One region of the Bradyrhizobium sp. UFLA05-153 genome, then DNA from elsewhere that is predicted to be linked to it. Evidence: riboswitches for the same ligand, from Rfam matches in the RefSeq annotation. Region 1 holds a riboswitch; each other region holds the start of a gene.
The links. A riboswitch is a leader RNA that binds a small molecule or an ion and turns the genes downstream of it on or off. The one in region 1 is predicted to bind cobalamin.
Positions count from the first base shown of each region.

Region 2: linked by a shared signal. The riboswitch ahead of Q2941_RS00930 (energy-coupling factor ABC transporter permease) and the one ahead of Q2941_RS11410 (ribonucleoside-diphosphate reductase subunit alpha) in region 1 are both predicted to bind cobalamin.
Region 3: linked by a shared signal. The riboswitch ahead of Q2941_RS00865 (DUF1636 family protein) and the one ahead of Q2941_RS11410 (ribonucleoside-diphosphate reductase subunit alpha) in region 1 are both predicted to bind cobalamin.

Region 1 covers NZ_JBBIAM010000014.1:122,675-126,540, forward strand. Annotated here, with positions in the region: gene Q2941_RS11410 (ribonucleoside-diphosphate reductase subunit alpha) at 1-1,550, opposite strand, end outside; cobalamin riboswitch at 1,674-1,891, opposite strand; gene Q2941_RS11415 (glycosyltransferase) at 2,220-2,408, opposite strand; gene Q2941_RS11420 (hypothetical protein) at 2,580-3,710, shown strand.
Region 2 covers NZ_JBBIAM010000001.1:196,748-200,613, reverse strand. Annotated here, with positions in the region: gene cobT (nicotinate-nucleotide--dimethylbenzimidazole phosphoribosyltransferase) at 1-179, opposite strand, end outside; gene cobF (precorrin-6A synthase (deacetylating)) at 215-964, opposite strand; gene Q2941_RS00930 (energy-coupling factor ABC transporter permease) at 1,010-1,687, opposite strand; cobalamin riboswitch at 1,725-1,944, opposite strand; gene cobA (uroporphyrinogen-III C-methyltransferase) at 1,993-2,721, opposite strand; gene Q2941_RS00920 (cobyrinic acid a,c-diamide synthase CobB) at 2,718-3,866, opposite strand, start outside.
Region 3 covers NZ_JBBIAM010000001.1:183,832-187,697, forward strand. Annotated here, with positions in the region: gene Q2941_RS00855 (cobyric acid synthase) at 1-778, opposite strand, end outside; gene cobO (cob(I)yrinic acid a,c-diamide adenosyltransferase) at 786-1,421, opposite strand; cobalamin riboswitch at 1,462-1,680, shown strand; gene Q2941_RS00865 (DUF1636 family protein) at 1,775-2,149, shown strand; gene cobW (cobalamin biosynthesis protein CobW) at 2,146-3,210, shown strand; gene cobN (cobaltochelatase subunit CobN) at 3,210-3,866, shown strand, end outside.

The sequences.
Region 1 (3,866 bases):
TACAGATCGTGCAAATCGGGCGTCTCGTCCGGCGAGAACAGCGTCCACTCATCGTCGGCGTCGACGCGCTGCATGAACAGGTCCGGCACCCAGTTGGCGGTGTTCATGTCGTGGGTGCGGCGGCGGTCATCGCCTGTGTTCTTGCGCAGATCGAGGAATTCCTCGATATCGACGTGCCAGGTCTCCAGATAGGCGCAGACCGCGCCCTTGCGCTTGCCGCCCTGGTTGACGGCGATCGCGGTGTCGTTGGCCACCTTCAGGAACGGGATGATGCCCTGGCTTTCGCCGTTGGTGCCCTTGATGTGGGCTCCGAGGCCGCGCACAGGTGTCCAATCGTTGCCGAGGCCGCCGGAGTACTTTGCGAGCAGCGCATTGTCCTTGATCGACTTGAAGATGCCATCGAGGTCGTCCGATACGGTGGTGAGGAAGCAGGACGACAGCTGCGGGCGCACCGTGCCGGAATTGAACAGCGTCGGCGTCGAGGCCATGAAGTCGAACGACGACAAGAGATCGTAGAACTCGATCGCCTTGGCTTCGCGGTCGATCTCTCGAATTGCCAGGCCCATCGCCACGCGCATGAAGAAGGCCTGCGGCAGCTCGATTCGCTTGCCTTGCTGATGCAGGAAATAACGGTCGTAGAGCGTCTGAAGGCCGAGGAACTGGAAGTTCAGGTCTCGCTCAGGCTTCAGCGCCGCAGCGATGCGGCCGAGATCGAAACGGGCGAGTTCGGGATCGAGCAGTTCGGCTGCGATCCCGACCTTCACATAGGCCGGAAAGTATTCGGCATAGCGCGTCGCCATGTCGGCCTGCGAGGCCGACGTCGTAACGCCTTGGACATGCGACAGTACCTCGCCGCGGAGCTTGTCGAGTAGCAGGCGCGCGCTGACATAGGCATAACTGGGCTCCTGCTCGACCAGCGTGCGCGCGGCCATGATCGAGGCCAGCGCCAGCTCGTCCTGGCTGATGCCGTCGTAGAGATTGCGGGTGGTCTCGGCCAGCACGGGGGCTGCGGAGACGCCGTCGAGACCGGCGCAGGCCTCATTGATGATCAGCTCGAGCCGGCGCGTGTCCAGACCGACGCGCGAGCCATCCGGCAGCGTGACGTGAAGGGTCGATGCGGCGACGGGCTCCGGCTGCGCGGCCGCTTCCTCGGCGCGCTGGCGGGACCGTTCCTCGCGGTAGAGCACGTAGGCCCGGGCGACCTTGTGGTGCTCGCTGCGCATCAAGGCGAGTTCGACCTGATCCTGCACGTCCTCGATATGAAAGGTGCGCCCCTCACCTGCGCGGCGCATCAGGGCTGCTACGACTTCGGCCGTCAATTGCTCAACGCTCTCGTGAACGCGGCGCGAAGCAACCGCAGTGCTGCCCTCTACCGCGAGGAAAGCCTTGGTCATCGCGACCGCGATCTTGGCGGAATCGAACGGCGAGACCTTCCCGTTGCGGCGAATGATCTGCATGGCCGGCTCGCTGGAAGCAGCCGCAAGTGACTGTGGACGCAACTGGATGATGGGTGCGGAAGCGGTGTCCGCGTCGTGCAGGTTCAGTGACATCAAAGGGCCCCGTGATGCGCGCGTTGTGTTTGGACGGGGCGATAAGGAAGGACGCTGCCGGAACGCCGGCAGATGCGTTGCCGGACGATGCGTGCAAGCGACCGCCGGGACACCCCGCCCGTGGACGTTCAGATCGTCACGGCAGGTCTCCTGGCTCGCAGGTCGTTGCTTGCTTCCTGTCTTCCCGGCGCAGGCGCACCAGTGACGTTGTCCGGAAGCAGCTCGCTGCTGACAGTTGCGGGGGCAGCGCCGGAATTCCGCACCAAAGGCGCAGTTCACCGGCTTCCCTCTTAGCCACTACATCTTGCGGACGCAGTAGGACCGTGACCCCCATATATGGAGATATTCGAGGCAAGCTGTCAATGATTGATTTCATGGGGCGCACGCGGACGGCCCATCCCCCATCAGTTATCGAGTATTGACGAACTCAAGAACGCTTCTGATCGTCGCCACCATAGTCAATTCGCACAGCCGGCTAATGCTCTCAATCCTTGCTCATAGCGAGAAAGCTTTTTACGCGCGTCGAGGCTTCTCTCGGCGCCGGCTCTCGCAGCTTGCTTCATCCCCTTCAGCAAATTCCGATCGAGCGCAAGCTTTTCAATTCTGTTGGCAAATTCGCAAATCTGTCGCGGCTGGCAAAGAAAGCCGTTTACGCCATCCTGTATAAGCTCACGGTAGTCCACCAATGGCGGAAGCAATAACCGGAACCCCGAGCGCGAGCACCTCTAGCACGACGACCGGTCGACCATCGAGCCGCGAAGGCAGCACCAGCACATCGTATGATCCAATCCATGGACGGACAGACTTCCCCAATCGTCCTTTTCTGCAAAGGGCACGAGGCGTACGCGCACCATGCACTTCCAAGCAGCTTCATCTCTGTCCTACGCCAGTGCTCTTGCGGACGATCGCAAAATCGTACCTGGCACCAAGTGAGGTGGGGCGTTCGGATCTCGGCAATCGGCTCGAGATTGTCCCAGACTTCTGAGGTCGCCCCTATATAGCCTGTGGATCAGGTCGAGATTCCAGTTTTTGAAATTCGATTTCAGTTGCACACGCACGAATGGTTTTGTTGCGTTTGTAGCCGATGGCCCATCTTTGGCCGTTCACCGCGGGCCGCCTAGACATCCCAAATCAAACCAAACGGGGCGTCAACCGAAAAAGGGCCGTCTCGTCATTGTTGCTTTAGCCATGACACCTGCGCCTGCTTCGATGATTGCGTGCAATACTCTGCGATCCGGTCAACTGACCGCGCTAACATTGATCCAAGCGACAGCAACACGTCAGCCATCAATGGATAAACTCAAGCGCACCTGTAAAGAGTTCGACATGCAACATCAGCAGCCGCCCACTAATCCGATTTGCCCTGACGATAGGCACCCAAGGGTTCCACCTAGGAATCTTGGTTGGGAGAGCAGCAAGATAGAAGAACTTCCTGCGGGGACCAAGTTCAACCATGCTAATAGGGATGGAGTGTGGGGCGGCGCGGGGCAAAGCGGGCATTCGGGCAAAGCTATTTGGATGGCCTCAGAGAATGATGTGAACGCTGCACACGGCTATGCTGGTAGTTCTGGGCGGTACTTCATTGTCGAGGCGCAAGAGCCACTCAAATTGGCGGTCATGGACGAGTGGTATGATCAAGTTGAACCTGACGAACTGAGCGCATGGGCTGCGATGGCGCAGAAGCATGGCTTGGACGGAGTGAAAACGGAATATAAGAGCTCCTACGAGGTCGTTTTGTTTGACACAAGTAAGCTTAGACGTTTGGGTGAACGTCTTCTGGGCCTTCCCGCCGAGGTAGGCGCTGTGGTCCTCCCCGAAAAGGAGCACGATCCGGAAGAGACTTGGCGGGAGATGGAAGTCTCGACGTTCTCAACTGCTGAGGATTCGAGATCGCGCTCAAGTATCAGTGGTCTGTGGTCAATGTGGGATTTCGGACGTGTCGTCGGTGGGAGCTGGGACCATGGCCACCAACCGGCCCCCGACGCGCTGATCGGCGCGTTGAACCGAATCGGCGTCCTGCCGAGGCTATTCCAGCCGACAAATTTGTACATCCGCGGTTGGCCTTATACGGCGCGATTGGACGCCGGACGACGGGAGGCAACCCCGAACAATTCGCAAGGCCACATCATTACTCTAGTTCCTCGGCTTGCACGCGGCTGAACATCAGACCCCTTTAGAACTGCTGGCGTTGGAGCGACTTCGGGTTGGTCGGCAGTTACGACCGCAGTTGCCGCAAAGTGCAGGACATCGAAGGAGTCTTTGGGCCCAGTGTCATGCATTGCCCCACCGAGGCAGGTGGATGCCGGGCTCGCGACA
Region 2 (3,866 bases), on a different contig from region 1:
GGCACGCGAGCGGCCCTCGGCTGCTCCGTTTCCTGCAGGCCCGCGAGGTCGATCGCGACCTGCTCGAGCCGTCCGAGCGCGCCGGTCGGCTTGGTCAGTTGCGCCTGCCGCGCCATCGCCGCCTCGCGATGCGCGGTCGAGATATCAGGGCATTTCTCGTAGACCCAATTGGGGAGCATGTCGTCCTGCCTCCGTTCACGCGACCGCGGTCGCGTCACGCTCTGCGTTTGAGAATGTAGCTGTCCATGATCCAGCCGTGCCGTTCGCGCGCCTCCTGCCGTGCCGCGACGATGCGGGGACCGATCTCGGCCAATGCACCCGACATGACGATCTGATCGGGCATGCCGAGATAGGCGCCCCACCAGATCTGCAGGCCTTGCGGATCGAGCGACTGAAATGCCGTGGCGCCGTCTAGCATCACCACCACGGTGCCGGTGCCGTCAGGCCAGCCGCCTTCGCGCAGTCGCCGCCCTGTCGTGACCAGAAAAGGCTCGCCGATATCGTTCAGCGGCAGCGCATGCGCCGCGCACAGCGCCTGGATCGAGGTGATGCCGGGGATGACTTCGATCGCGGGCAAAGGATCAAGCCGTCGCGCGATCCGCAAAGAGGAGTCATAGAGCGAGGGATCGCCCCAGATCAGCAGCGCGACTCGGCCCTCGCGTCCGAGATGCTGCGCAATCTCCCGCGACCAGGCTGCCGCGACCGCATCGTGCCAGTCGTCGACGCCCCTGCAGTAATCAGCCTCGCCCGCGTTACGCACCGGCAAGTCGAACTCCGCGATCCGCGTCTCTTTGTTGGTGAGTACATCGGCGCAAATCGTCCGCCGCAGGTCGGCGAGATCGGACTTCTGCGCTCCCTTGCGCGGGATCAGAACGAGATTGGCCGCGTTGATGGCACGGATCGCGGCGAGCGTGAGCTGCTCGGGATCGCCGCAACCGATACCTATCAGGGAAAGTGTGAGCATCACGAGTGTGAAGGGCGGCTATGGCGGCCGCCCTTCAAATCATCTCTACGCCGCGTTGTGCAGGCGCGGGGTGACGAGACCGGGCGCGGTGACGCCGCGCAGCGACTTTGCCAGCGCCAGCACCGCGAGATCGGCGAGCGGCTCGATCACGATGACCAGCGCATAGGACGCGGCAAAGATCGCGATGTTGGCGAGGTTGGTCGCGCCGAAGCCCGAACCGTAGATGGCCCAGAACGCAACCCAGGCGATGATGCCCGACTGATACGCCGTCGAGAGCGCCAGCGCCTGACGATACTGCAGGTCGACATAGGCCGTGTTGCGGGGAATGATGCGGGTCGCGAGCGCCTGGATGGCGAACAGAGGCACCAAGAGCGTGGTGACGTTCATGCCATATTGCGGCAGGTCAGTAGGCACGAAGAACAGGCCTTGCAGCAGGAGGCCAAGCGCGAGACCAAGGGCTGCCGGTGCCGCACCGAACAGCAGGAACAGGGTCGAGCCGAGGATGAAGTGCACCTCGGAGACCCCGACCGGGAAGTGCGGCAGGATCTCGAAGAAGGTGAAGACCAGCGCGGTCGTCGCAGCCGTCCGCACCGCGAACGAGCTGATGCCCTGCTCGCGCACGGTCTCGGCCGCGAGCTTCAGCGCAACGCCGCCCGCGGCGATGCCGGTTGCGTAACTCAACACGAGCTTGGCGCCCGTCACGATTCCGGGTTCGATATGCATGGTTCAAGTCCTTCCTGCCGTCACACCCGACGGCCTTGGCGTCCAAACGTGCAGGGCCGGTCTCCTGGCTCGCGGATCGAAGGGGATCTCCGGCCTTCCCGGGCCTTGCGGCCCAGTGGCGGATCGGAGCCCCTCACCGCTTACAGTCGCGGGGGCGGCTGGGGTTTGGGGCGCCGCAACTGGGTCCGCCCACCCCCATTCCCGATTATGCTCCGACGCTTTGCGCCGCATCGAGCACCATGCCCCTCTTGTGTGCCCCTTTCGCAAGCCGGGCGTCAAGGGTCGAACGGCGGCCACGGGCATCATCACGAAGATTCTCCCGCCAATGCGCCAAACAGGATGACGGCGGCCGTGGTCGCGGGCGCGGCCTGCGTGAGCTCTTCGGCGAGCCTTGCGATCGTGGTCCGGACGAGCCGCTCATCGACGCGGCCCAGGGATTCCGCAAACAGCGCTGGCGTTTCCGGCGAAAGACCATGCGCGATCAGCTTTGCGGCCAGATCCGGAAACGTGCGCCGGCCCATATAGACCACCGTCGTCGCGTCCGGGTCGGCCAGCGCCGCCCAGTTCAGATTTTGCGGCAACTGTCCGGTCACGTCGGCCCCGGTCACGAACTGCACCCGGCGCGCGGTGTTTCGCCGGGTCAGGGGGATGCCGGCTTGAGCCGCCGCGACGCAGGCCGAGGTGACGCCGGGCACGATCTCGTAGCCGATCCCCGACGCCCGAAGCGTCTCGATCTCCTCCTCGAGCCGGCCGAAGATGCCGGCATCGCCGGATTTCAGCCGCACCACGCGCGCACCGGTCGCCGCATAATCGACCAGCAGGCGGTTGACGTGCTGCTGCTTGGTCGAGGGCCGGCCAGCGCGTTTTCCGACCGCCACCAGATTGGCCCCGGGCCGGGCAAGCTCGAGGATCGCGCCGGACGCGAGATCGTCATAGAGGATGACGTCGGCCCCGCGCAACCGCGCGGCGCCCTTGAGCGTCAAAAGCTCGGGATCGCCGGGACCGGCGGAGATGAAGGAGACGAAGCCGCTCACCGGTCCTCCGCAATCAGGTGAAAGAAAGTGCCCGTCGCATGCCCGCGCCGCGATCCTGTCTCCGCGACAACAGCGCCTGTCGCGTCACGCACGATCGCAAGCGGTACATCAGGCTGCGCGAGAATCGTCGAATAATGGAATTCATGACCGCGCAGGCGCGCGCCCGGCCGACGTCCCGGCATTGGTGCCGCGAGCTCGGCAAGACGATAGCCGAGATGCATGCGACGCTTGGCAAAGCTCGTCTCCAGGCCCAGGAGGCCAAGCATCTCGTGCCGCGCGCCGTCGGCATCGGTCAAGGTCGCGCCCATCACCATGTAGCCGCCGCATTCGCCATGGACCGGCCGCGTCTCGGCGAAGTCGCGCATGCGCTCGCGAAAGCGCGTATTCACTGCGAGCCGGCCGGGATGCAACTCGGGATAACCGCCGGGCAGCCAGCACACATCGGCGCTTGCATCGGGTCCCTCGTCGGCGAGCGGCGAGAACGGCTGGATCTCCGCACCGGCGTCGCGCCAGGCCTCGAGCATATGTGGATAGACGAAGGAAAACGCGGCGTCGCGCGCCAGCGCAATGCGCTGGCCCGGCGGCGTGACGTTGAGCCCATTCGTGGCTGATTGCGCCAACCATGTGGACGCCGCGCCCAGCACGGCATCGAGATCGACGTGCTCACTGACAAAGCGCGCCGCTTCATCGATCAGGGTTCCGATCTCCGCCTGCTCTTCGGCCTGCACCAGGCCGAGATGCCGCTTCGGCAGGCTGATCTCGGCATGGCGCGGCAACGCGCCGAACACCGCAATGCCGGCATCGTTCATCGCACGCCGCACGAGATCCTCATGCCGCGGGCTCGCGACGCGGTTGAGCACGACGCCGGCAAGGCGCACACCGCTGCGAAAATCGCGCAGGCCCGCGGCAATCGCGGCGGCCGTCTGCGCCTGGCCGGACGGATCGATCACCAGCAGCACCGGCCAGCCCATCATCTCCGCGATGTCGGCGGTGGCGCCCGTACCCGAGACGCCCCGCGCGGCAACGCCGTCGAACAGGCCCATTGAGCCCTCGGCCAGTATGAGATCGGCGTTCGCGCCGCGGCTGACGAGATGTTCGATGCTCGCACGATCCATCGCCCAGCTGTCGATGTTGACGGAGGCGCG
Region 3 (3,866 bases), on a different contig from region 1:
TCCGCGACAGCGCCAGGAACGCGATCTTGCACTGACCGGGCTTTCGCGCGTCGCCCAATCCCAGTGCATCCTCGGCCGGCAATTCGCCGGCGCGCGCGAACCAGGGCAGCACACCAAAACCGCGCCAGGATGTCTTGGTTTCGATCAGCCGATAGCCATCGTCGAACAGCGTGGGATCGCCGCGGAACTTGTTGATGACAAACCCGCAGATCATCGCGGCATCGTGAGGATCGATCACGGTCTTGATGCCGACGAGCTGCGCGATGACGCCGCCGCGATCGATGTCGCCAATCAGCACGACCGGGACATCGGCCTTGCGGGCGAAGCCCATATTGGCGATGTCGGCCTTGCGCAAATTGACCTCGGCCGGGCTGCCGGCGCCTTCGACCAGAACGAGATCGGCCCGCGCCTTCAGCCGTTCGAAACTCTCGAGCACGGCACCCATCAGCGAAGGTTTCATCGCCGCGTAGTCGCGGGCGCGTGCCGTCGCGATGCGCTTGCCCTGCACGATGATTTGCGCGCCGACATCGGTCTCGGGCTTGAGCAGCACGGGATTCATGTCGGTGTGCGGCTCGACGCCGGCGGCGAGTGCCTGGAACGCCTGCGCGCGGCCGATTTCGCCGCCGTCGACGGTGACGGCCGCATTGTTCGACATGTTCTGCGGCTTGAAGGGGAGCACGCGCAGGCCCCGGCGCTTTGCGGCACGCGCAAGGCCCGCAACGACGAGCGACTTGCCGACGTCCGAGCCCGCTCCCTGGATCATCAATGCGCGCGCCATCGACGTCTCAGAACTCGACGCCGGCTTGCGCCTTGATGCCGGAGCGGAACGGATGTTTCACCAGCGTCATCTCGGTGACGAGGTCGGCGATCTCGATCAGCTCGTCCTTGGCGTTGCGCCCGGTGAGGACGACATGCGTCAGCGGCGGCTTCTGCGTTTTCAGGAAGTCGACGACCTCGCCGATGTCGAGATAGTCGTAGCGCAGCGCGATGTTGATCTCGTCGAGCACCACCATGCGCAGGCGTTCATCGGAGATCAGCTCCTTGGCCTTCTCCCAGCCGGCGCGCGCGGCTGCGATGTCGCGGGCGCGATCCTGCGTCTCCCAGGTAAAGCCTTCGCCCATCGCATGGAACTGGCAGAGATCGCCGAAATGCCCGGTGAGCAGGCGCCGCTCGCCGGTATCCCAGGCGCCCTTGATGAACTGGACCACCGCGCAAGGCATGCCGTGCGCGACACAGCGAACGATCATGCCGAAGGCGGAGGACGATTTGCCCTTGCCCGCGCCGGTATGGACGATGATCAGCCCCTTTTCGCCGCTCTTGGTCGCCATGATCTTGTCGCGGGCGACCTTCTTCTTCGCCATTTTCGCGGCGTGCCGGGCATCGGTTTGCTCCACCGCTGGGGTATCCGGTTCAGGCGTCATCTGAAATGGTCCTTCGGCTTGACAAGTGGCGGCCATGGGCAAATGGTGGGCCGGCGTTGGTTCCTGTCCTACGACAGGCGAAGAGGGAATGCGATAGGGCTCGAATCGGCAAGATTCGTGTTCGAAAAGCAGCCGCCCCCGCGACCGTGACCGGAGAGATGCCCGAAGCCACTGATCCCATGGGATCGGGAAGGCGGGGATCGAAGGGATAAAACCCTGCTCCGCAAGCCGGGAGACCTGCCAGCGCGAATGTTTTGGACCGGCGGACGGGGTGTTCCGCGACGGGGAAGCGGACCCTCTCATCGAGCGGTTCGTGCGCCTCATCGCCTCCCGCAGATATCCTGGAAGGGGCGATGGCCGTCACACTTCACGTTTGCATCACCTGCCGCGCCGGCCAGACGCTGGGCGAAGGCGAAACCACGCCCGGCGCGCGGCTTCATGCCGCGATCCTGGACGCCGGCGTACCCGCGGGCGTCAACCTGGTTCCCGTCGAATGCCTGTCGGCCTGTAGCCAGGGCTGTTCGGTGGCGCTCAGCGCGCCCGGTCGATGGTCCTATGTCTATGGCCGCCTGTCGGATGCCAATGCGAGCGACGTGATCGCAGGCGCTTCGGCTTACGCCGCTGCGCCCGACGGCATCGTGCCATGGCGCAGCCGTCCCGAAATCTTTCGCAAGCAATCGCTTGCCCGCATTCCCCCCATCGCCGTCGTGCCGGAGGCCGCCGAATGAACACGCTCGCAAAAGTTCCGGTCACGGTCGTCACGGGCTTTCTGGGATCAGGCAAGACGACGCTGATCCAGCATCTGATCACCAATGCCAACGGCAAAAAGCTCGCGGTGCTCGTCAACGAGTTCGGCAGTGAAGGCGTCGACGGCGAGATCCTGAAATCCTGCGCGGATGCCAATTGTCCGGAGGAGAACATCGTCGAGCTCGCCAATGGCTGCATCTGCTGCACCGTGGCCGACGATTTCATTCCGGCGATGGAGCAACTGCTCGCGCGCCGGGTGAGGCCGGACCACATCCTGATCGAAACGTCGGGGCTGGCCCTGCCGAAGCCGCTGCTGAAAGCGTTCGACTGGCCGGAGATCCGCTCGCGGATCACGGTCGATGGCGTGATCGCGCTGGCGGATGCCGAGGCGGTCGCGGCCGGCCGCTTCGCGCCGGACCCGGATGCTGTTGAGGCACAGCGTGCGGCCGACGCGAATCTCGATCACGAGACGCCGCTGTCGGAGGTGTTCGAGGACCAGATCGCCTGCGCCGACATCGTGCTGCTCACCAAGGCTGACCTTGCGGGCGCGGAAGGGCTCGAAGCGGCGAAGGCGGTGATATCCGCCGAGATGCCGCGTCCGGTGCCGATGCTCCCCGTGGTCGACGGCGCGGTCGATCTGCGCGTGATCCTCGGCCTGGAAGCCGCGGCCGAAGATGACCTCGCCGCGCGCCCATCCCATCACGATGGCGAGGACGAGCACGAACACAACGATTTCAACTCCGTCGTGATCGATCTGCCTGAGGTCGTCGACGTCGAGGCGCTGATCGCCTCGGTGCAGCGGCTGGCGCGTGAGCAGAACGTGCTGCGCGCAAAAGGCTATATCGCGGTCAAGGGCAAGCCGATGCGGCTGTTGCTGCAATCGGTCGGCGAGCGGGTGCGGCACCAGTTCGATCAGCCCTGGGGCGTGCGTCCCCGGCAATCCAAGCTGGTCGTGATCGGCGAGCATGGCGATATCGACGAGGCCGCGATCAAGGCAGGACTTGGCATTTCAGGGCTTGGCATTTCAGGGCTTGGCATCTGATGCACGTCGTCTTCCGCGAGAGCCACGGTCTCGAGGAGACCGCGACGCCAAGGGACATCGGCCAGGATCCGGCCGATCTCGTGGTGCTCTCGTTCTCGGACTCGGATCTCGCCGCGTTCGCGGCTGGCTGGCGGCGTGGCCGCGAAAACCTGCCGTCGCTGCGGCTCGCCAATCTGGCCGAGCTGCGTCATCCGCTGTCGGTCGACACCTATATCGAGCGGACCCTGTCGCAAGCGCGCGGCATTCTGGTGCGCCTGATCGGCGGCGAGTCCTATTGGGCCTACGGGCTCGCGGCGCTCCAGCAACTGGCGAAGGAGCGCGGCATCGCGCTTGCCGTGTTGCCGGCGGATGGCCGCGATGATGAACGGCTGGATGCGTTCTCGACCTTGCCGGTCTCGACGCTCAGGCGGCTGAAAGTGCTCTGCGACAAGGGCGGACCGGTCGCTGCACAAGCCGCGATCGCCCAGCTTGCGCTGGCCTCGGGTCTCTATGCCGGGCCAGTGGTTGGAGAGATCGAGGTTCCCGAGATTGGTTTCTACGAGCCGAGGCGTGGTGTTGTCGCGTCGCTGCCTGATCCCGATGAAGAACCTCGTGCGCTCGTTACCTTTTACCGCTCTTATCTCACGGCCGCCGATACTGCCCCGGTCGATGCGCTA